DNA from 2 places in the Rhizobacter fulvus genome. Region 1 is predicted to be linked to the other one. Evidence: predicted binding sites of a transcription regulator. Region 1 holds the regulator's gene; the other holds the start of a gene.

Region 1 (11,590 bases):
GATGTTCGTCGGCGTGCCGTTGATGAAGTTGACGACGTTGTCGAACGCGGCCTTGAAGTACATCTCGTAGCTGTCCTGTTCGACATAGCCGATGTGCGGCGTGCACACTGCGTTCTCGAGCCGCAGCAGCGGGTGGCCCTGCAGGATCGGCTCGCTCTCGAACACGTCGACCGCCGCCATGCCCGGGCGGCCGCGGTTCAGCGCCGAGACCAGCGCGCCTTCCTCGATCAGCTCGGCGCGCGAGGTGTTGACGAGCAGTGCGGTCGGCTTCATGCGCGACAGCGCGTCGAGCTTGACGACGCCGCGCGTGCTGTCATGCAGCCGCAGGTGCAGCGTCAGCACGTCGCAGGCCTCGAAGAAAGCCTCGCAGCTCGGCGCCGCGACATGGCCGTCGCGCGTGGCGCGCTCGCGCGCCGACTCGCTGCCCCACACCGTGATGTGCATGCCGAAGGCGCGGCCGTAGCCGGCCACCATCTGGCCGATCTTGCCGTAGCCCCAGATGCCCAGCGTCTTGCCCTTGAGCACCATGCCGAGGCCGAAGTTCGGCGGCATCGACGCCGCCTTCAGCCCCGACTGTTGCCACGCGCCGTGTTTCAGGTTGCCGATGTACTGCGGCAGGCGGCGCATCGCCGCCATGATCAGCGCCCAGGTCAGCTCGGCCGGCGCGACCGGCGAGCCGACGCCCTCGGCCACCGCGATGCCCATGCGCGTGCAGGTCTCCACGTCGATGTGCGAGCCGACCTTGCCGGTCTGCGAAATCAGCTTCAGCTTGGGCAGCTTTTCGAGCAGCTGCTTCGGGAACTGGGTTCGCTCGCGGATCAGCACCAGCACGTCCGCATCGCGCAATCGCACGGAGAGCTGGCCGATGCCCTTCACGGTGTTGGTGAAGACCTTGGCGTTCAGCTGCTCCATCACGCTCGCGCACTTGAGTTTGCGCACCGCGTCCTGGTAGTCGTCGAGGATGATGATGTTCACGAGGTCGGGAGGGTCCGTCGGTGCCTGTGTCGGACCCGATTGTGCACGGCCGCAAGAAGGCCTGTAGCATCCCCGCTCCCTTGTCCACGACCCTGGAGACAGACCCATGTCGATCACCATGCACTCGGCCAGCGCGCCGATCTTCGTCACGATGCTCACGAATCTGTCGGCCTGGCTCGACAAGGCCGAGGCCCACGCGACCGCGAAGAAGTTCGACCCCGCGGTCCTGCTGGCGGCGCGTCTGGCCCCCGACATGCTGCCGTTCACGACCCAGGTGCAGATCTGCTGCGATACCGCCAAGTTCCTGATGGCCCGCCTGGCCGGCGTCGACGCGCCGAAGTTCGACGACAGCGAGCAGACCCTGGCCGACCTGCGCGCCCGCATCGCCGCGACGATCGAGTTCGTCAAGTCGGTGCCCGCCGACAGCATCGACGGCACCGAAGAGAAGGACGTGACGCTGCCGCGCCGCACCGGCCCGATCGTCATGAAGGGCGAGGCGTACCTGAAGCACTTCGCATTGCCGAATTTCTTCTTCCACGCGACGACGGCGTACGCGCTGCTGCGTCACAACGGCGTCGAAATCGGGAAGATGGACTTCCTGGGTGCGCCGAAGGGCTGAACTGTCAGAGTTGCCCGAACTGCGCCTTGCGCTGTGGCGTGTAGCGCCACCAGGGCGCGGCGGCGGCCCCGTTCATGAAATCGACGGCGGCCATGAAGGTGTCGAGCACGCACGGATCCTGGCGCTCCCCGGACGCCGTGCACAGCTTGCGGTAGAGCGCGTAGGCGTCCTGACCGCGCAGGTCGGCCGGCCGGCCGATGCCGATCGAGCGCAGGTCGGCCGCGAGCGACGGCCCGATGTTGGGCAGTTGCTCCAGCGTCGCGCACTCGGCGGCGCTGGCCGCCTTGGGTGACTTGATCACGGTCGCTGCCGGCATCTCACAGCATCATGTTGTTGCGGATCAACCCGACCGCCAGGCCCTCGAGCTCGAATTGCATCTCGCCCGCATCGGCGCCGCCGGTGGGCACGACGATGGTCTGGAAATCGGGGTTCTCGGGGATCAGCTCGATGCTGTTGCGCGTGCGACGAAAGCGCTTGACAGTGACCTCGTCACCCAGCCGGGCGACGACGATCTGGCCGTTCTTGGCGTCCTTGGCGCGCTGCACGGCGAGCAGGTCGCCGTCGATGATGCCGGCGTCGCGCATGCTCATGCCGCGGACCTTCAGCAGGTAATCGGGCCGGCGCGGAAACACGCTGGCCTCCATCAGGTAGGTCTGGTCGACGTGTTCGTGCGCGAGGATCGGGCTGCCGGCGGCGACGCGGCCGACCAGCGGCAGCGTGAGCTGCGCCAGGCTCGGCAGCGGCAGCGCGAACTGCTTGCCGCGCTGCTGGTTGAGCTGACGCAGCGTCTCGGAGCGAAGCCGGATGCCGCGCGACGTGCCGCCGACCAGCTCGATCACGCCCTTGCGCGCCAGCGCCTGCAGGTGTTCTTCGGCCGCGTTGGCCGATTTGAAGCCGAGCTCGCTGGCGATCTCGGCGCGAGTCGGCGGGGCGCCGGTGCGCTCGATCGCGCTCTGCACGAGGTCGAGGATCTGCTGCTGGCGATCGGTGAGCTTGGGCGGTTCGTACACTGGGCGTCCTTGAAAGCGGATGCGCCGTCGGCACGGCTGAGCGGTGCTGACGATCCATCCAGTACCTGTATTTTCATCCAGCTGGCGCAAAAATGCAAAACGTATCGTCGATCGTCGTGGTGCTCGGGACCGGAGGCACCATCGCCGGCGCCGCGAGTGAGGCGACGGACAACGTCGGCTACGTGGCCGCACAGCGGGGTGTCGCGCAGCTGCTGGCAGCGGTCCCGGCACTGGCCGGCGCACCGATCGAGGCCGAGCAGATCGCGCAACTCGACAGCAAGGACATGACGCACGCGGTCTGGCATGCGCTGGCGCTGCGCTGCGCACACCACCTCGCGCGGCCCGAGGTGGCGGGCATCGTCATCACCCACGGCACCGACACGCTCGAGGAGACCGCCTGGTTCCTGCAGCGCACGCTGGCACCGGCGCGGCCGATCGTGCTGGCCGCGGCGATGCGGCCCGCAACGGCGCTGCAAGCGGACGGCCCGCAAAACCTGCTCGACGCGGTCACGGTGGCGCGCACCCCCGGCGCCCGCGGCGTGACGGCGCTGCTGGCGGGTCGGCTGCACGCCGCCGCCGACGTGCGCAAAGTGCATCCCTACCGGCTCGACGCGTTCGCGTCGGGCGATGCGGGGCCGCTGGGCGTGGTGGAGGAGGGCGTCCTGGGGCGGTTTCGCGAGTGGCCATGCGAGCCGGCGCTGGTCGGCGCGGCACAGCTGCCCGCCGATGCGGGGGCGTGGCCGGCGGTCGAGATCGTGACCAGCCATGCCGGCGCGAGCGGCGAGATCGTTGCCGCGCTGTGTGCCGCCGGCACGCGCGGCATCGTCGTCGCGGCCACCGGCAACGGCAGCGTGCACGAGCGCCTCGAGCGGGCGCTGGCAGCAGCCCAGGACGCCGGCGTGTCGGTTTGGCGCAGCACGCGTTGCCTCGACGGGCGGATCATCGACTCGGGCGACACCGCCTTCCCGTCTGCCGGTGCGCTGACGCCCACGAAGGCGCGGATCGAACTGATGCTGCGCCTGATGGCGGCTTCGGCGGCGGCTCAGGCCGCGCGGTCGTCCTGATCGCCGGCGCCGTAGAGGCGGTGCTCGTTCAGGACCTGCAGCGACTGCAGATCGCTTGCCACCTCGGGCGCGAAGCCCTGGCGATTCGGGCGCCGTGCGACCAGCAGGTCGTCGAGATACTCCTCGATCAGGCCGGGATCGCGCCACAGCAGCGCCATGCGGTTGGCAATTCGCGGGTAGCGCGCGGCCAACAGGTCGGGCCGGAAGTCGTCCGGCAGACGCGCCAGCCAGGCCACGGCGGCGTCCGACAGCACCTCGTCACGGTGGCGGCGGGGCGCGCGATGGCGCACCCAGTCGGAGTCGGTCATCAGTTCGGGCGGCTTGGGGCCCCTGGGCGGCGCCGGCGCGGCCGCGCGCAGCAAGGTCAGCGGGAACCGGAAAAGCGGCAACAGCTTGCGCATCGTCAGGGCGCCTTCGGCGTGCTGCGACAGGTGATCAGGCGCGCGGGCGCAATCCCGGGAAGGTGCTCTCGCTGAACGGTTGCGTGTCGGCGAAGCCATGTGCCGCGAGTTGCGGCGCTTCGAACAGCAGCCCGCCTGCAAGCGCATTCGCCGCGGGACCGGTCGGCATCGGGGCATGGACCGCCGCGGCCGGTGCGGCCTTGGTCAGGGCCGTGGCGGCCTGGCGCCGGGCGGACAGTTCCTTCTGAAGCTGCGCGACCTGCTCGCGGGCCTTCTTGACCTGTTCGTGCAACACGTCACGGTCCGCGTTGACGCGGCCAAGCTTGCTCTCGAGCCGCAGCCGCTCGCGGCGATACCACCAGCGCGACGCGATGGCCGTCACGGCGATGGCGAGGATGGCGAACAGCAATGCGGTGAGGTCTTGCATGGTTCACTGCCTATCGGTTGGCGCTGGCGATACTTTAGCCGCGCAATCCCCCGGTCTCTTTGCAGTCGGGAAACATTTCCATCAAGTCGACGGACCGCCCGTCGATAAAGCCGGATCACCGGTCTGAGCGTCCGCGCTCGGTTCCGCCACCACGGGTTCGTCGCCCCGCAGCGACGTTGTCGGAGAGGATGTTCGATGGACGACGACTGGATGCGCAGCGCGTTGTATGCGGGGGTCATGGCGCTGTGCCTGTACCTCCCCTTCGTCGCGCTCGACCTGGTGCGGCGCGCCCGCACCAAGCGCCACGCCAGCCCCTGGGGCTGGCTGCTGGGTGGCGCGGCGGCATGGGGCACCAGCCTGTCGGCGGCGTTGCTGATGACCTTGCTGGCGCGCCATGGGGCGCTCGACCTGTCCCACGACGGCGCACTGCTGCTCGCGTCCTGGCTGGTGAGCGTCGGCACCGCGTTCGGTGTCTTCGCCGCGGTCTCGATCGCGCTGCCCGGCTGGCGCAGCTGGCTGCGCATCAGCGCCGGACTCGCGCTCGGGGTGCTGGTGTCGAGCAGCCTGATGCTGGTGTCGCTGCAGCCTGTCAACGCCTGGGCGCCGCTGTGGTCGCAGAGCTGGCCGCTCGACCTGACCTTGATCGGCGCGAGCCTGACGCTGGTCGCGTACCTGCTGGCCAGCGAAGGCCTGCTGCGATGGTCCGAGCGCCGCGCGCGCTGGGCCGGGCCTGCCGCAGGGGTCGCATTCGCCGCCTTCCTGTGGCTCGTGGTGGGCGACGACGTCTCGTTCGGCGCACCCGACACCATGCCCGGATTGCCGAGCCCGCATGCCGGCTGGCTTGCCGGCATCGCGGCCGCGGTGTCGCTGTCGGTGGTGCGCTTCATGTCACGCATCGAGCGCCACCTCGCCGAGCGGGCCGACGGCCTTGAACGTTCGCTGCGCCAGGCGAACTCCGACCTGCAGAAGATCGCGTACCACGACGCGCTCACGGGCTTGCCGAACCGGCTCGTGTTCGAGGACAAGCTCGTGGCCGCGGTCGGCCGCGCCGACCAGGCCCGGGAGCGGCTCGCGGTGCTGTTCATCGATCTCGACGGCTTCAAGCCGATCAACGATTCCTTCGGCCACAGCAGCGGCGATGCGGTGCTGCGCCAGGTGGGCGACCGGCTGCGGCGGATCTCGCGCTCGGCGGACACGATGGCCCGCGTCGGCGGCGACGAATTCCTGATGCTGCTCGAAGGCGAGGTCGACGAGCAGAACGCGGCGCAAGTCGCCACGCGCATGCTGGCGACCTTGAGCGAGCCGTATTCGATCGGCAGCCGCGAGGTGGTGATCTCGTGTTCCATCGGGATCGTCTTCTATCCGGACGGCGGCGCGCAGCCGAAGCTGATCGCGCGCGCCGATGCCGCGATGTACGCGGCCAAGCGTTCGGGCGGCGCGTGCTACTGCTTCTTCGAGCCGAGCATGGAGGCCGATGCGCACGAGCAGCTCGACCTGCAGCGCGACCTGCGCCTGGCGCTCGAGAACAACGAACTCGAACTGTTCTACCAGCCGAAAGTGGATGCACTGTCCGGCCGGGTCACCGCGGCGGAGGCGCTGTTGCGCTGGAAGCACCCGACCAAGGGGATGATCGGCCCCGCCACGTTCATCCCGGTGGCCGAGCGCTTCGGCCTGATCGGCACGCTCGGCAACTGGGTCATCGAGGACGCCTGCCGGCAATCCCGGGCGTGGCGCGACAAGGGCCTGCGCATGCGCGTCGCGATCAACCTGTCGGCCTTCCAGATGCGCCAGGACGACCTGGTCGAGCGCATCACGACGGCGCTGGCACGGCACCGCATCGATCCGTCGCTGCTGACCTGCGAGATCACCGAGTCGGTCGCGATGGAGGACACGCGTGCCACGCAGGTCACCTTCCAGCGCCTCGGCGAAGCCGGCGTGCACCTGTCGATCGACGATTTCGGGACCGGCTACTCGAGCCTGGGCTACCTGCGCAAGCTGCCGGCCGAGGAACTCAAGATCGACCGCAGCTTCGTGATGGACATCGAGACCGGTGCCGACGCACGGGCCGTCGTCGATGCGGTGATCCGCCTGGCGCACGCGCTCGGCCTGAAGGTCGTTGCCGAGGGGGTCGAGACCGAGAGCCAGCGCGACCTGCTGATCAAGATGGGCTGCGACGAGCTGCAGGGCTACCTTTTCGCCAAGCCGATGTCGGCGCGCGCGCTGCTGCTGTGGGCCAGCGACGACCGCGAGCGCGAGATCGCGTTCAAGCCCTCGCTGTTCGGCGAGACGCGACCGATCTCGCAGCAGGAGCTGCTGGCCCATCGGCGGGCGGTCACGTCCACGGTGCCGCAAAGCCAGCATGACCGGGTGACCTCGCGCTCGAACGGCTTCGCCAGCACGCTGCCGAACAGCAACTCGATCTTCTGACGCTGGCGCGGCGCGCGCCGGGCCGGGCCGGACGAGCGGCTCAGATGGTGCTGGCGAAGAACGGCAGCTTGTCGGCGACGTGGCCGGACCAGATGTCGTTCTTCTGGCGGTCCTGCGCGAGCATGATCTGCATGCGCGACGCGAGCACAGGCGTCACGGTCACGCCCGTGATCGCGTTGACGCCCTTGAGCTTCATCACGCGCGCCGGCTTGTCGACGGCGACGATGAGCTGGTCCTTCACCAGAAGCAGCGGGACCATGTGCAGGCCGAGCGCGACGCGTCGCGGCAGCTTGGCCGCCGCCTTCGGGTCGATCGGGAAGCGACCGAGGTCGACCAGCGGATAGCCCATCTTGTGCGCGAGCGCCGTCTGCAGGTCGCCGCGCGAGATCAGGCCGTCCTTGACCAGCATCTCGCCGAGCGGCACGTCGCGCGCGGCCGACTGGCGTGCCAGCGCGCGCTCGAGCTGCGATTCGGTCAGGAGCCCGAGTTCGAGCAGCGAATGGCCGAGCGGCAGGATCGGCATGCGCTGCTGGCGTTCGATCGCCGCGAGCAGCTCGTGCGGGCTCGAAATCCACATGCGGGCAGCAATCTCCTCGGCCGACGCGCCGAATTCGCTGCGGATGTAGGCGCTGCGCGGCACGAAGACGCGTTGCAGCGCGGACTCCTCCTGCACCGGCGGAAACAGGAACATGCCGTCCGCGGTCTCGACGCGGCCACAGGTCCGGCCGGTGATCGGCGTCACGGTGCCGGCGCCCTGGAGCCGGTAGTCGCGCTCCTGGGCGGCGGCCGGCACGCGTTCTGCCGGCGCGCCGGACGCGCTCAGTGCGGGTTGCAGCGGCGTGGTCAGGGTGAGGCGGCGGAAGCGGGTGAACGGCAGTTCGACGATCGTGCCGTCACGCGAGGTGCGGAAGTGCAGCGTGCGCTGCAGCGCATCGAACCCGGTCATCTCGCCGTCGACCGGCGTGCCGACGACACTCTCGATGCGGCACGGTTGCGGGACGTCGATGCCGGGCGGCGGGCGGTGGCGCCAGTCGAACGGAAGCGCAGGCCAGCCGAAGCGCTCGGGCTCGTCGGACATCAGGGTCGGGAACGGGGTCAGGGGCATCGCGCGCGGCAGGTCGTTGATCGTTCATCGGCGGCTCTGGGTCACACTTGAGCCACATTTACGATAACGCCGCGCAGGCCCGCCGAGCCTCAGAAAACACCGCGAATGCGTGCGCATTCGCGGTGATCGGCGATCAGACGACGGTCAGCGTGACCTCGATGTTGCCGCGGGTCGCGTTCGAGTACGGGCAGACCTGATGCGCCGCCTCGACCAGCTTCTGCGCCGCCTCGCGCTCCATGCCGGGGATCGAGACGTTCAGCGCGACCTGGATGCCGAAACCGGCCGGGATCGGGCCGATGCCGACATCGGCGGCGATCGAGGTGTCGGCCGGCAGCGCGATCTTCTGCTTCATCGCGACGAACTTCATCGCGCCGATGAAGCAGGCCGAGTAGCCGGCCGCGAACAGCTGTTCCGGGTTGGTGCCGACCGCGCCGTTGCCGCCCATTTCCTTCGGGGTCGTGAGCTTCAGGTCGAGCACGCCGTCGGACGATTTCGAGGTGCCTTCGCGGCCGCCGGTCGAGGTGGCGTGGGCGGTGTACAGAACTTTGTCGAGCTTCATGGGCGAGGTCCTTGGTTGCGGGTGGGGGAAGGGATCGGAGTCACGCAGCCAGCGCGAGGTGGTCGGCCACGTGGTCGCGCAGCTGCTGCAGCCGCGTCGTGAGTGCGGAGATCTCGGTCAGCTTGCACCCCGTGGCGCACGCAACCTGTTGCGGCACGCCGACCGCGCGGCGCTGGAGCGCGCGGCCGGCGTCGGTCAGCGACAGCGCCACGCGACGCTCGTCACCCGCGGCGCGGGTGCGGGCGACCAGGCCGGCGATTTCCATGCGCTTGAGCAGCGGGGTCAGCGTGCCCGAATCGAGGTACAGGCGCTGGCCCAGTTCGCCCACGCCGATCGGCTCGCGCTGCGCCTTCGGCTGTGCGTCGTGCTCCCAGAGCACGAGCAGCACCAGGTACTGCGGGTAGGTCAGGCCGAGCGGCGCCAGCACCGGCTTGTACAGCTTGGTCATCTGCAGCGAGCTCGAGTACAACGCGAAACACAGCTGGCGATCGAGGCGCTGGTGTTCACGGGGATCGGTGGGGTGACGCATGGCCCTACTCTAACGAATTGCTGGCGATTAAATTGCGAACAATCTAATTGCCCGCACTGACGACAGGGCTGTTGCCGCCCGGCGTTCAGCCTGCGGGTTGCGCCGTCAGGGCGTCGACGCGTGTGCTGAGCTCGAGCCAGCGCGCCTCGAGCGTCTCGATCTCGTCCCCGATCTGCTTCAGTCGCTTGCCTTGTTCGGCGCGTTGGGCCGGTGTCAGCGTCGGGGCCGCGAGCGCGGCCTCGGCGGCGTCGCGGTCGCTCATCAGCACGCCCAGGCGGTTGTCGACGGCGTTGAGTTCCTTGCGCAGCGGCTTCAGTTCGTCGCTGCGCTGCTGGCGCTGCGCGGCGCCGGTCTTGCGATCGTGGCCGCCGGGTGCCGCCGCGACGCTGGGCGCGGCGACCGGCGCGGGCGCCGGCGCCACGGCGTCGCGCTTGCGCTTCTTGTCGCCCTTGGACTGCTCGCGCGCGGCCTCGCGCGATTGTTCGAGCAGCCACTTCTGGTAGTCGTCGAGGTCGCCGTCGAACGGCTGCACGCCGCCGGCGGTGACGAGCCAGAACTCGTCGCAGACCTCGCGCAACAGCGCGCGGTCGTGGCTGACCAGCATCACCGTGCCCTCGAACTCGTTCAGCGCCATGCTCAGCGCCTCGCGGGTGGTCAGGTCGAGGTGGTTGGTCGGCTCGTCCATCAGCAGCAGGTTGGGGCGCTGCCAGACCAGCATCGCCAGCACCAGGCGCGCCTTTTCACCGCCGGAGAGCGTGCCGACCGGCTGCGACACCATCTCGCCGACGAACCGGAACGAGCCGAGGAAGTCGCGCAGCTCCTGCTCGCGGCCGGACGGGCCCTTGTCCCGGGCCAGGCGGATCATGTGCATCAGGGCGCCGTCGTCGAGCGACAACACGTCGAGTTCCTGCTGCGCGAAGTACCCGATCGACAGGCCCTTGCCCTCGGTGACCTCGCCGGCCAGGAGCGGCAGGTCGCCGACGATGGTCTTGACCAGCGTCGACTTGCCCTGGCCGTTGGCGCCCAGGATGCCGATGCGCTGGCCTGCCAGGACCGAGCGGTTGATGCCGTCGATGATGCGGGTTTCGCTGCCATCGTCGGCGCGGTAGCCGCAGGCCATCATCGAGAACGCGAGCATCGGGTTCGGCAGGCTCAGCGGCTCGCGGAACTCGAACTGGAAGTCGGCGCTGGTCAGCACCGGGCCGAGCTTCTCCATGCGCGCCAGCGCCTTCACGCGGCTTTGCGCCTGCTTGGCCTTGCTGGCCTTGGCCTTGAAGCGGTCGATGAACTTCTGCAGATGCGCCATGCGCTCCTGCTGCTTCGCGAAGTTGGCCTGCGCCTGCATCATGCGTTCGGCGCGCATCTCCTCGAACGCGGTGTAGTTGCCGGTGTAGCGGGTCAGCTTGGTGGCGTCGAGATGCAGCGTGACGTTGGTGATCGCGTCCAGGAACTCGCGGTCGTGGCTGATCACGATCATCGTGCCCTCGAAGCGCTTGAGCCACGCCTCGAGCCAGACGAGCGCGTCCAGGTCCAGGTGGTTGGTCGGCTCGTCGAGCAGCATCAGGTCGGCCGGGCACATCAGCGCGCGGGCGAGCTGCAGGCGCATGCGCCAGCCGCCTGAGAAGCTGTTGACCGGCGAATCGAGCTCGCTGGTCTTGAACCCGAGGCCGAGCAGCATCGCCTGCGCGCGCGGGCGGGCCTCGAAGCCGCCGGCGTCGCTGATCGCGTGGTGGGCTTCGGCCATCGCGTGGCCGTCGTCGTCGAGCTCGGCCTGAACGAGCTGGGCCTGCGCTTCCATCAGCCGGGTGTCGCCTTCGAGCACGAACTCGGTCGCGCCCTGGTCGGTCTCGGGCATTTCCTGCGCGACCTCGCCGATGCGCCATCGCGGCGGCATCGCCACATCGCCGGCATCGGACTGCAGGCGGTGCGTCAGCAGCGAGAACAGCGACGACTTGCCGGCCCCGTTGCGGCCGACCAGGCCGACCTTCTCGCCGGGCTGCAGCACGACGCTGGCGCCATCGAGGACGAGCTTGACGCCGCGGCGCAGGGAGACGTTGTTCAGAGCGAGCATGGGATCAGGACCAGCGGTATTTGGAGAGGGATTCGCGTGTGACCAGCAGCACCCGGTCGTCGCCGGCGCTGGTTTCGAGCCAGGCCACTTCGAGGCGCCGGAACGCGTGCTCGAAATGCGGGCGCTCGTTTCCGATCTCGAGCACCAGCACGGCATCGACCGTCATGTGCTTCGGCGCTTCGCGCAGGATCCGGCGAACCAGGTCCATGCCATCGTCGCCGCCCGCCAGCGCCAGAGCCGGCTCGGCGCGGTACTCGGCCGGCAGCGCCTGCATGCTCTGCGAATTCACGTAGGGGGGGTTGCACAGGATCAGGTCGTACGGGCCGCGCACCGCGTCGAGCAGGTCGGACTGCAGCAGCGTGATGCGCTTGTCCAGCCTGTGGCGCTCGACGTTGATGCGCGC
Region 2 (11,590 bases), 4.3 Mb from region 1:
CGCGTTCTCGTTCAGGCCCGGCTCGAGCTTGTCGAGCGGGTAGTTGTGCGGCACGTAGGCGGTGAGCGACACGCTGCCGAACGGCACCGACTTGTCGGTACCCGCCACCTTGAACACGCCGTTCTCGAACTCGATGTCGGTGTCGGCCGCCTCGAGCAGGTGGGCGGCGATCTTCTTGCCCTTGGCGATGATCTTGTCGACCGCCTTGACGATCGCCGTGCCACCGACGCTCAGCGAGCGGCTGCCGTAGGTGCCCATGCCGAACGGCACGCGGCCGGTGTCGCCGTGGACGATCTCGACGTTCTCGACCGGAATGCCGAGCTTGGCCGCGACGACCTGCGCGAACGTGGTCTCGTGGCCCTGGCCGTGGCTGTGCGAGCCGGTGAACACCGTGACCGTACCGGTCGGGTGCACGCGCACCTCGCCGGCCTCGAACAGGCCGGCGCGCGCCCCGAGCGCGCCGGCGATGTTGGACGGCGCCAGGCCGCAAGCCTCGATGTAGCAGCTGTAGCCGAGGCCGCGCTTCTTGCCCTTGGCCTCGGACGCGGCCTTGCGCGCCGGGTAACCCGCCACATCGGCCATCTCGATCGCCTTGGCCAGGTGCGCTTCATAGTCGCCGGTGTCGTAGGTCAGGCCCACCGGCGTGGCATACGGGAACTCGGTGATGAAGTTCTGGCGCCGGATCGCGGCCGGGTCCATCTGCATGTCGCGCGCCGCCTGCTCGACGATGCGCTCGACGACATAGGTGGCCTCGGGACGGCCCGCGCCCCGGTAGGCGTCGACCGGCGCGGTGTTGGTGAACACCGCCTTCACTTCGGCATAGATGGCAGGCGTCTTGTACTGGCCGGCGAGCAGCGTCGCGTACAGGATGGTCGGCACGCTCGACGCGAAGGTCGACAGGTAGGCGCCCATGTTCGCGATCGTCTTCACCCGCAGCGCGAGGAACATGCCCTTCGCGTCCATCGCCAGCTCGACCTTGGTGACGTGGTCGCGGCCGTGCGCGTCGGTCAGGAAGGCCTCGCTTCGGTCGGACGTCCACTTGATCGGCCGGCCGACATGCTTGCTGGCCCAGACCAGCGCGGTCTCCTCGGCGTACAGGAAGATCTTCGAGCCGAAGCCGCCGCCCACGTCGGGCGCGATCACCCGCACCTTCGATTCGGGCAGGCCGAGAACGAAGGCGCACATCAGCAGCCGCTCGACGTGCGGGTTCTGGTTCGCGACGTACAGCGTGTAGCTCTCGTCGTGCTTGGTGTAGCTCGCGTTCGCGGCACGCGGCTCCATCGCGTTCGGGATCAGCCGGTTGTTGACGATGTCCAGCGTGCTGACATGCGCGGCCGTCGCGAACGCGGCGTCGACCGCCTCCTTGCTGCCGTGGCCCCAGTCGTAGCAGACGTTGTTCGGCACGTCGTCGTGCACCGAACCGGCATGGCCCTCGGCCTTGGTGATGTCGATGACGGCGGGCAGTTCCTCGTAGTCGACCTCGATCAGCTCGCAGGCGTCCTTCGCCTGCAGCAGCGTCTCGGCGACGACCATCGCGACCTGGTCGCCGACATGGCGCACCTTGCCCTGCGCCAGCACCGGGTGCGGCGGCTCCTTCATCGGCGCGCCGTCCTTGCTGTGGATCAGCCAGCCGCACGGCAGGCCGCCGACCTTGGCGTCGGCCAGGTCCTGGCCGGTGAAGATGCGCACCACGCCGGGCGCCTTCTTGGCGGCGTCGAGGTTGATCGACTTGATGCGCGCGTGCGCGTGCGGCGAGCGCAGGAACGCGGCGTAGGTCTGGCCGTGCATCACGACGTCGTCGGTGTACTGGCCGGCGCCGGTCAGGAAGCGCGCGTCCTCGCGGCGCTTCACCGATTGGCCGATGGGGCTCATGGGGGGAACGGACATGTCGGTCATGGTGTTCTCCTCAGGCGGCCAGGCTGGCTTTGGCGCCAGACTGGCAGAACTGGATCGACTTGACGATGTTCTGGTAGCCGGTGCAGCGGCAGATGTTGCCGTCCAGGCCCTCGCGGATCTCGGCCTCGGTGGCCTTGGGGTTGTCGGCCAGCAGTTGCACCGCGGACATCACCATGCCCGGCGTGCAGAAGCCGCATTGCAGCCCGTGGCACTCGCGGAAGGCCTCCTGCATCGGGTGCATTGTTCCGTTCTGGGCCAATCCCTCGATCGTCGTGATCGTCGCGCCCTGGGCCTGCGCCGCCAGCATCGAGCAGGACTTGACCGCCCGGCCGTTCATGTGCACGGTGCAAGCGCCGCACTGGGCGGTGTCGCAGCCGACGTGCGTGCCGGTCAGTTGCAGGTTCTCGCGGAGCAGCTGCACCAGCAGGGTTCGCGGGTCGACGTCGACGTTGACGGCCTGGCCGTTGACGGTCAATGAAATGGGAACGCTCACGGTGAGTCTCCTGTGGGGGATCGCGGGGGAATGCTTCACGCTCGAAGGGCGCTTGAGGCATTGTTCGAGCACACCGCCCCGACGCACAGCGCGGGGTTTCCCTAGGACTCGGCAGGTGGCTCTACGCGGCAGCGACCGCCACGCGGTTGCGGCCCAGCGTCTTGGCGGCGTACATCGCCTGGTCCGCCTTGTCGATCAGCACCTCGAGCCGCAGCGCGGCCGCCTCGGCGCGCGCCAGGCCGATGCTGGCGGTGAACGTGACCGGCGGCCCGCCTTCGACCGGCAGGCTCGCCTGGCGGATCGCCCGCAGGATGCGCTGCGCGACCAGCACGGCGCGCGTTTCGTCCGGCTCGCACAGCAGCACGACGAACTCCTCGCCGCCCCAGCGGCAACACAAGTCCCAGCGGCGCAACTGCCTGCGGATGACCTCACCCAGCTGCACCAGCACCGCGTCGCCGACCGCGTGACCGTGCCGGTCGTTGATCTGCTTGAAGTGATCCGCATCGATGAACAGCACCGAGATGCCGGGCCGGCGGCCGGCGCACTGGGCGATGCGGTCGAGCGCCTCGGTCATGAAGGTGCGGCGGTTCAGCACGCCGGTGAGCGGGTCGCGCGTGGCCATCTCGACCAGGCGATCCCGCAGGGCCTCCTTGGTCAGGTAGTCCGAATGAATCATGCAGTGCGCCGCCAGCGCCAGCACGGTCGTCGGCCAGACCAGCACGGCGTACTGCGGGTGCGGGAACCCGGGGTTCGCCAGCAGCACCGCCAGCAGTTGCGGCACCGCGGCGCCGATCACGTGCAGAAGCACCACCCACCCGAACGGAAAGCCCGGCCACAGCAGGAAGCCGCACATCTGCACGAACACGAAGGCGCCGACGCCGAACGTGAATCCCTGGTTCAGGCGGGCGCAGATCAGGTAGTACACCGCGATCGACAGGGTCACGCAGACCGAGATGAGTCTCACCCGCGTGGGCACCGGCAGCCGAGGCGTGCCGATCGTCGCGCCGCACGCCGCCGCGAGCGGACCCAAGGCGAGCCGGTGCCACAGCACGTCGGGGGCGCCAACCGGGTCGAGCGTCAAATCCCAGGCCCACATGCACGCCAGGTACGGCGCCATGGCCCAGAACATCAGCTTGCTGTACGCGAGGTGCTCAGCGAATTTGCGTTCGGTGAACTCGGGCGAGGGCCGGAACAGGTGAGAGAAGCGCGCGGAGCCCATGGACACGAGAAGACCGGAAGTGAGACGGGCGCGCCGGAACTGGATGGCGCCCGCGGCTGAACCTGCTTTCGGCAGCGTATGTCAGGGCTCAAGCCGCGAAGGCAGTGAACGGCGAGCGCTAACGCGTCAAACCGCACAACTGCGGAAGCCGCAGAAGCCCTCGTCGTGCGTCGGCAACGCCGCGTCGCGCGCGTGCTCGTGCCGCAGGCGCCCGCGGGTGGCGAACGACGCGCCGCGAAGCACCCGCGCGACGCCGACGAGCGCCGTGTCGTCGTCCTGTCCGGGCGACGTGCCGGCGTGTCCCGGGTAGGGGCGCAAGGTGCCGGCGGTCCACTCGCGCACCTCGCCCCAGCGGAAGCCGCGGCTCGCGCCCTGAACGGCAGCCGCTTCCCACTCGGCCTCGCCCGGCAGCCGGCGGCCGGCCCAGCGGCACCAGGCGTCGGCCTCGAACCAGCTCACGTGAAGGGCCGGCTGCGCGAGCGGCACCCGCACCAGCTTGCCGAAGCGCTGTTGCAGCACGCCCTGGCGCATCTGGTCGACGAAGCGCGGTGTGCGACGCCCTTGCGCCTGCACCCACGCCCAGCCAGGATCGCTCCAGAATTGGCGATCGTCGTAGCCACCGTCCTCGACGAACTCGCCGTACTGGGCCCAGGTGGTCGCCTGCGCGTCGATCTCGAACTCCGCCAGCGCCACCTCGTGCGCCCAATGCTCGCGATCGGGCACGAAGCCGCCCGGCGCGCTGCCGAGCCGCCAGCGGGTCGCCGGGAACAGCAGCGGCGGGCGCACCGGCCGGGTCGTCAACGGCGCGCGCAGACCGGTGTCGAACCCGAGCATCTGCGACAGCACGGCGAAGCGCTCGACACACGCGTCCTCGCGCAGCAGCGCAAGGCGGTAGAAGTAGAGCGCGTCGTCGTCCTCCGCGGCGTGCTCGAGCAGCTCGAGCGTCATCTCCAGGCTGTCCACCAGGTACTGGCGGATCGTCTGCAGATCGGGCAGCGGCGCCACGGCGCCGGTCTCGAACATGGCATCGGCGCCGGGCAAAATCGACGCAAGACGCGGCCGCGTCGCATCGCCGCGCGGGCCGCGCTGGCGCTGCACGTTGCGGGCCAACCAGAACTCCTGGAACCAGCCGAGGCGCCCCAGCTCCTGCAGCAGCGGTGCAGCGCCGCACGCCGCGCCCTCGAACGCCGCCGCCCACCGCAGGCTGTGGTTGCGAGCGTCCATCAGCGCAAGCGAGAGCAGCTCCCGCCCGGCGCGCCGCATGTGCGCCGTGTCCACGTCCGCCATCTCCACACCCTGCACTTGCGACTCCCGCCTGACGACGCGGACGATTGTGGCAGCGCCGGCTTCCACACGGCGAAGACCCGCGCTCAGTCAGGCATCGGCGCCAGCTCGGGTATGCGGGACCAGCGACGTTCGTCGCCCCGGACGCCATCGGCATTGCGAACAATTGGCGCCCGGCGTGCGGAGGGCGTGATACTGTATACAACCACAGTGTCATACCGTCCCTCCCCGCCCGCCACGTCATGCCGCCGCAGCGCTTGATCGCCCACCTCGACATGGACGCGTTCTATGCGTCGGTCGAACTGCTGCGCTACCCGGATCTGCGCGGCCGGCCGGTCGTGATCGGCGGCGGGCGGCGGCATCAGCCGGTGCTGCGGGCCGACGGCAGCCGCGAGTACGCGCTGTTGCGCGACTACACCGGCCGCGGCGTCATCACCACCAGCACCTACGAGGCGCGCGCGCTCGGCGTGTTCTCTGCGATGGGCACGATGAAGGCGGCCAAGCTGGCGCCGGATGCGGTGCTGCTGCCGGTCGACTTCGACCAGTACCGGCACTACTCGCGCCTGTTCAAGGCCGCGGTGCGGGCCATCGCACCGGTCGTCGAGGACCGCGGCATCGACGAGATCTACATCGACCTGACCGACCTGCCCGGCGCGCAGCGCGACGCCGGCCGCGCGGTCGCGCAGCAGTTGAAGGACGCGGTGGCCGACGCCACCGGTGGCCTGACCTGCTCGATCGGGGTGACGCCGAACAAGCTGCTGTCCAAGCTCGCCTCCGAACTGGACAAGCCGAACGGCCTGACCCTGCTCGCCGAGGCCGACATCCCCATCCGCATCTGGCCGCTCGCCGCGCGCAAGGTCAACGGCATCGGGCCGAAGGCGAGCGAGAAGCTCGCCGCGCTCGGGCTGCACACCGTCGGCGACATCGCCGCCGCCGAGCCGGCCTGGCTGGTCGAGCACTTCGGCAACAGCTACGGTGCGTGGCTGCACGCCGCATCGCACGGGCGCGACGAGCGACCGGTCGTCACGTTCAGCGAACCCAAGTCGATCAGCCGCGAAACCACGTTCGAGCGCGACCTGCACGCGGTGCGCGATCGCGCCGTGCTCGGCGAGATCTTCACCGACCTGTGCGTGAAGCTCGCCGGCGACCTGGCGCGCAAGGGCTACGCAAGCCGCACGATCGGCGTCAAGCTGCGCTTCGACGATTTCAGGATCGTCACCCGCGACCTGAGCCTGCCCGCGCACACGATGGACGCGAAGACGATCCGCCGCGCCGCCGGCGAATGCCTGAAGCGGGTCGACCTGAGCCGCCGGCTGCGGCTGCTCGGCGTGCGCGCCGGCGCGCTGGCCACGCTGACCGACCTGGTCGCGCCGCTGCACACCGGCGACTCGGCCGCGAGCGTGTTCACGGCGCGCGAACCCGGCGCCGGCCTCGGCCTGCCGCTGTTCGACGCGCCGCCGCCGGCGTGACAACGGCTGCTGTTTGACCACCAAACGCCGCGCATTACGCCCGATCAAGAGCGACAGGTTTGTCTATCGTGACGGGCATGCAGTCACGATCAACCTCCCCGCGCGTCGTCGCGCTCGCTTTTTCGTTGATGGTCGCCACAGCGGCCCAGTCGCAAACCTTCCCCCCCGGCGATGGCCGCGGCAAATTGCTGCTGACCGGCGGGGTCTCGAGCATCGACGGCGCGGCCGGCGGGGGTCTCACGCCGTGGGCCGTGATCGGCAGCTACGCCACGAGCGGCGAGACCGGCGCCACCGCATTCGTCACCCGCGCCAAGACCCAGGATTACGGGTTGACAACGTACGGCGCCGCCTTCGGCTTCAGGGACCGGGTCGAGCTCTCGCTCGCGCGCCAGGCGTTCGATGCGGGCGTCGTCGTCCCCGACACCACCCTGAGGGTCGACATCGTCGGCGTCAAGATCAAGCTGGCCGGTGAGGCGGTGCTCGACAGCGACACCTGGATGCCGCAGATCGCGGTGGGCGCGGAGTTCAAGCGTCTGAACCCGGGCGACGCGGTCGGCGGCGTGCTCGACTCGGTCGGCGCGAAACGCGACGGGGTCGACCTGTACCTCAGCGCGACCAAGCTGTTCCTCGCGCAGGGGATTCTCGTCAACGGCACCTTGCGTGCGACGAAGGCGAACCAGAACGGTCTGCTCGGCTTCGGCGCGACCGACCGACGTGGCTACCGCTTCAAACCCGAGATCTCGGTCGCCTACCTGCTGCACAGGACGCTGGCGGTCGGTGCCGAGGTCCGCGCCAAGCCGGACAACCTCGGCTTCGCCGGTGCCGCGTTCCGTGAACACGCGTGGAAGGATGTGTTCGTCGCGTGGGCGCCGAGCAAGCACCTCTCGATCACCGCTGCGTATGTGGACCTCGGCAACATCGTCGGCCACGAACGCCAGACCGGCGGCTACCTGTCCGTCCAACTCGCGTACTGACGCTTCTCCGATGAACGCCTTCAAGCTCACCCTCCTCGTCGCCGTGCTGGCCGCCGGCTCGGCTTTCGCGCAGCCCCAGCTCGACGACACGCTGTACCGCCAACTCGGCGGCCAGTCCGGCCTCGTCAAGCTGACCGACGACTTCATGCAGCGGCTGCTCGCCGACCCGCGCATGAACCCGTTCTTCAGGGACACCGACCAGAAGGAATTCAAGGCGCAGCTCGCCGCCCAGTTCTGCGAGGTCTCGGGTGGGCCGTGCCAGCGCAAGGGCAAGGACATGAAGACGGTGCACGACGGGCAGGACATCACCAAGAGCAACTTCAACGCGCTGGTCGAGGTGCTGCAGCAGAGCATGGACGCGCAGGGCATACCGTTCACCGCGCAGAACCGCCTGCTCGCGAAGCTGGCGCCGATGCACCGCGAGATCATCAACAAGCACTGAAGCGGCGGCCACCGCGCAGGCCGCGGCTATGATCCCGCGATGCCCCCGCCCGCCCTGCGCCTGCCGTCGATCGACGGGCTGCGCGCGTTCGAGACGGCGGCGCGGCTGGGCAGCTTCGAGCGTGCCGCCGACGCGCTGAACATCACCGCGAGCGCAGTCGCCAAACGCGTCGCCACCGTCGAGGACCTGCTCGGCACCGCACTGTTCACGCGCGGCCCCAAGGCGCTTGCGCTGACGGCGAGCGGCAAGGAATACCTGACGCAGGTGAGCGCCGCGCTGGCGATGCTGGCCGCCGTACCGCTGCACCAGCGCAGCGTGCAGCGCACCACGCGCCTGCGCGTGACCGCGACGCCGACCTTCGCGCGGCAAATCCTGGTGCCGAACCTGGAAGCCTTCACGCGCGCCCACCCCGACGTCGAGCTCGAGGTGCTGCTGTCGATCCCCTACCTCGACGCCGGCAACTCGGACGCCGATGTCGAGGTGCGCCACGGCGACGCCGCGGCCGGCGGCGGCACGCCGCTGATGGACGACGTGGTGCTGCCGATGGCCGCGCCCGCGCTGCTCGCCCGCCTGCCCGCGTTGCACGCGCCCTCCGACCTGGCCGGCGCGCCGCTGTTACGCACGCCGCTCGAGCCCTGGGCGCCCTGGTTCGCCGCGGCCGGGCTCGACTGGGCCGAACCGACCCACGGCCCGAAGCTGGTCGACCTGGGCCTGACGCTCGAAGCGGCCGTCAGCGCGCAGGGCGTCGCGCTGGCGCGGCCGAGCCTGGCGCGGACGTGGCTCGCGAGCGGGGCGCTGGTCGCGCTGCCGTTCGGCGTGCTGGCGCGGCCGGCCACACAGTACTACGTGATGCCGCATGCGCCGGGCGGGGCGGCCGCGCTGTTCGCGCAGTGGCTGGGCCGGGCCTGCGCGCAGGTCGCAACCGACGCACTGGCGCTGGTTTCCGGCCCGCGCTGAAAATCTTTCCGGCCGCTGCGCGGCGTGCGCCGCTAGCATCGCCGGCGAAACAGCACCCGGAGACAAACGACCATGCCCGTGATCACCAACATCGAAGACCTGCGCGTGCTGGCCGAGAAGCGCGTGCCGCGCATGTTCTACGACTACGCCGATTCGGGCTCGTGGACCGAGAGCACCTACCGCGCCAACGAGAGCGACTTCCAGAAGATCAAGCTGCGCCAGCGCGTCGCGGTGAACATGGAAGGCCGCTCGATCCGCACCACGATGGCCGGGGTCGACACGGCGATGCCGGTCGCGATCGCACCGACCGGCCTGACCGGCATGCAGCACGCCGACGGCGAGATGCTGGGCGCGATCGCCGCGAAGAAGTTCGGCATCCCGTTCACCCTCAGCACGATGAGCATCTGCTCGATCGAGGACATCGCCCAGGCCACGCGCGCGCCGTTCTGGTTCCAGCTCTACTGGATGCGCGACCGCGACTTCATGGACCGGCTGATGGACCGCGCGAAAGCCGCCAACGTCAGCGCGCTGATGCTGACGCTCGACCTGCAGGTGCTCGGCCAGCGTCACAAGGACCTGAAGAACGGCCTGACCGCGCCGCCGAAGCCGACGCTCGCGAACATCCTGAACCTGATGACCAAGCCGCGCTGGTGCCTGGGCATGGCGGGGACGAAGCGCCACGGCTTCGGCAACCTGATCGGCCACGCCAAGGGCGTCAGCGACATGAGCTCGCTCAGCACCTGGACGCGCGAGCAGTTCGACCCCAAGCTCGACTGGAACGACGTCGAGTGGATCAAGAAGCGCTGGGGCGGCAAGCTGATCCTGAAGGGCATCATGGACGAGGAAGACGCGCGCCTGGCCGTCGCGAGCGGCGCCGACGCGATGGTGGTCTCCAACCACGGCGGCCGCCAGCTCGACGGCGCGCCGTCGTCGATCGAGGCGCTGCCGGCGATCAAGGCGGCGGTCGGCAACGGGATCGAGGTCTGGATGGACGGCGGCATCCGCTCGGGGCAGGACGTGCTGAAGGCCGTCGCGCTCGGTGCGCAGGGCACGCTGATCGGCCGCTCGTTCCTCTACGGTCTGGGCGCGATGGGCGAGGCCGGCGTGACCAAGGCGCTCGAGATCATCGCCAAGGAACTCGACGTGACGATGGCCTTCTGCGGCCACACCGACATCCGCAACGTCGACCGCCGCATCCTGCTGCCGGGCACCGCCCCGGGCTGACCTCTCCGACCTGAACTTGCCGACACCGTTGCGCCGATCGGGACTGCCGCTGCCGCTGGCGTGGCGGGTCTACGCCGCCTTCTTCCTCTACGCATTCGCGATCGGCGGCATCTTCCCGCGCCTGCCGGAGATCCAGCGCGGCCTCGGGGTCGCGGAAGGCGCGTTCGGGCTGGCGTTGATCGGCACCGCCTGCGGCACGATGGTGTCGCTGACCTTCGCCGGCCCGTGGCTCGAACGCCTCGGCCACCGGCGCGCGCTGCTCGGCCTGAGCGCCCTGCTGCCGGTGTTCTATGCCATCGCGGCCCACGCCCGGACCCCGACGGCCTTCTTCCTGCTGCTCGTGCCCGCCGGGCTGTGCATCGGCGCGATCGAGGTCGTCGTCAACCTCGAGGCCGACCGGGTCGAGCACCAGACCGGCCGGCGCTTCATGAACCGGGCGCATGCCTTCTGGAGCGTCGGCTTCTTCGTCGCCGGCCTGCTCGGCGCGGCGCTGTCGCAGGTGGGGGTCTCGCCACAGTGGCACCTGGCGCTCGTCGTCCCGCTCGAGGTCGCCGGGCTGGCGCTCTTGCTCGGCCGCTTCGACGCGGCCCCGCACCGCGCCGCCACCAGCGGCGCGCCGGCCGCCCGCTTCGCCCGGCCGACGGGCGGCGTGATGCTGCTGGTCGCGATGGCGCTGTCGGCGATGGTGCTGGAAGGCGCAGGCGCGGACTGGTCGGCGATCTACATGCGCGACGTCTTCGGCGCCCCACCGTTCCTGGCCGGCGCCGCGGTGGCGACCGGCGCGGCGGCGCAGGCGATCACGCGCTTCTTCGCCGACGGCTTCGTCGAGAAGCATCAACCGGTGGTCGTCGCGCGCGTGCTGCTCGGTGTGCTGGGGGGCGGCACGCTGCTGGTGTTCGCGGCGCCAGCCGCATGGGCGGCGCTGCTGGGCTTCGCGCTGATGGGGGTCGGCACGAGCGCGATCTTCCCGCTCGCGATGTCGGCCGCGGCACAGCGCACCGACCGTGCGCCGGCGACCAACGTCGCGGCGCTGGCACAGATCTCGTTCGTCGCGTTCCTGCTCGGGCCGCCACTGCTCGGCTACGTGGCGCAGGCCTTCGGCATCCGCTGGGCGTTCGGCGTGGGGCTGCCGCTGGTCGGGCTGAGCCTGGTCGCGGCGGGTGCGTTGCGGCGCCGATAGGGATACATTGAAGCGGCGGTGAGGGAATCCGGCAGAGGCTTCGATGACGCTGCAGCAGTATCAGGAACTCAAGCTCTGGCACCAGCGCCAGGGACGCCGTCACCCGGTCGAGAAAGCGCTGTGGGACGCCGTGCTGACCATCTGGCTGATGGGCTGGATCGGCGCCCCCACCGCCTTCCTGCTGCACTCAGGCTGGGCCGAAGGGGCCTGCCTCAGCGTACTGTTCCTGCCCGGGCTGTATGTGGCCGTGCGGCGCTGGCTGCACAACAAGCGCCGCCTGCGCTGCGACTGGATGGTCGCGCTCCGCTAGTCAGAGCTGCCGCGCCTCGAACGTGTTGCACTGATCGGGCGTGCCCGATTCGAAGCCGCGCTTGAACCAGCCGACCCGCTGCGCGCTGGTGCCGTGGGTGAAGCTCTCCGGCACGACCTGGCCGCGCGACTTGCGCTGCAGC

The links. The regulator LexA, encoded in region 1, represses DNA repair genes until DNA is damaged. The targets are predictions, from matches to a motif close to ACTGTATNNNNATACAGT.
Region 2: a site for LexA is predicted at 5,087-5,104, ahead of dinB (DNA polymerase IV). Genes of this name have one in related genera too.

Annotation. Positions count from the first base shown of each region.
Region 1 covers NZ_OZ224516.1:5,216,596-5,228,185, reverse strand. Annotated here, with positions in the region: gene ACWH49_RS24745 (D-2-hydroxyacid dehydrogenase family protein) at 1-975, opposite strand, end outside; gene ACWH49_RS24740 (DUF1993 domain-containing protein) at 1,082-1,594, shown strand; gene ACWH49_RS24735 (helix-hairpin-helix domain-containing protein) at 1,599-1,910, opposite strand; gene lexA (transcriptional repressor LexA) at 1,912-2,604, opposite strand; gene ACWH49_RS24725 (asparaginase) at 2,697-3,668, shown strand; gene ACWH49_RS24720 (hypothetical protein) at 3,647-4,069, opposite strand; gene ACWH49_RS24715 (hypothetical protein) at 4,104-4,496, opposite strand; gene ACWH49_RS24710 (putative bifunctional diguanylate cyclase/phosphodiesterase) at 4,692-6,923, shown strand; gene ACWH49_RS24705 (GspE/PulE/PilB domain-containing protein) at 6,964-8,028, opposite strand; gene ACWH49_RS24700 (organic hydroperoxide resistance protein) at 8,162-8,587, opposite strand; gene ACWH49_RS24695 (MarR family winged helix-turn-helix transcriptional regulator) at 8,628-9,116, opposite strand; gene ACWH49_RS24690 (ABC-F family ATP-binding cassette domain-containing protein) at 9,202-11,187, opposite strand; gene prmB (50S ribosomal protein L3 N(5)-glutamine methyltransferase) at 11,192-11,590, opposite strand, start outside.
Region 2 covers NZ_OZ224516.1:891,763-903,352, forward strand. Annotated here, with positions in the region: gene ACWH49_RS04390 (xanthine dehydrogenase family protein molybdopterin-binding subunit) at 1-1,896, opposite strand, end outside; gene ACWH49_RS04395 ((2Fe-2S)-binding protein) at 1,907-2,389, opposite strand; gene ACWH49_RS04400 (GGDEF domain-containing protein) at 2,511-3,608, opposite strand; gene ACWH49_RS04405 (SUMF1/EgtB/PvdO family nonheme iron enzyme) at 3,735-4,895, opposite strand; gene dinB (DNA polymerase IV) at 5,135-6,361, shown strand; gene ACWH49_RS04415 (DUF3034 family protein) at 6,439-7,335, shown strand; gene ACWH49_RS04420 (group I truncated hemoglobin) at 7,346-7,777, shown strand; gene ACWH49_RS04425 (LysR substrate-binding domain-containing protein) at 7,817-8,734, shown strand; gene ACWH49_RS04430 (alpha-hydroxy acid oxidase) at 8,807-9,958, shown strand; gene ACWH49_RS04435 (MFS transporter) at 9,975-11,138, shown strand; gene ACWH49_RS04440 (hypothetical protein) at 11,182-11,448, shown strand; gene ypfJ (KPN_02809 family neutral zinc metallopeptidase) at 11,449-11,590, opposite strand, start outside.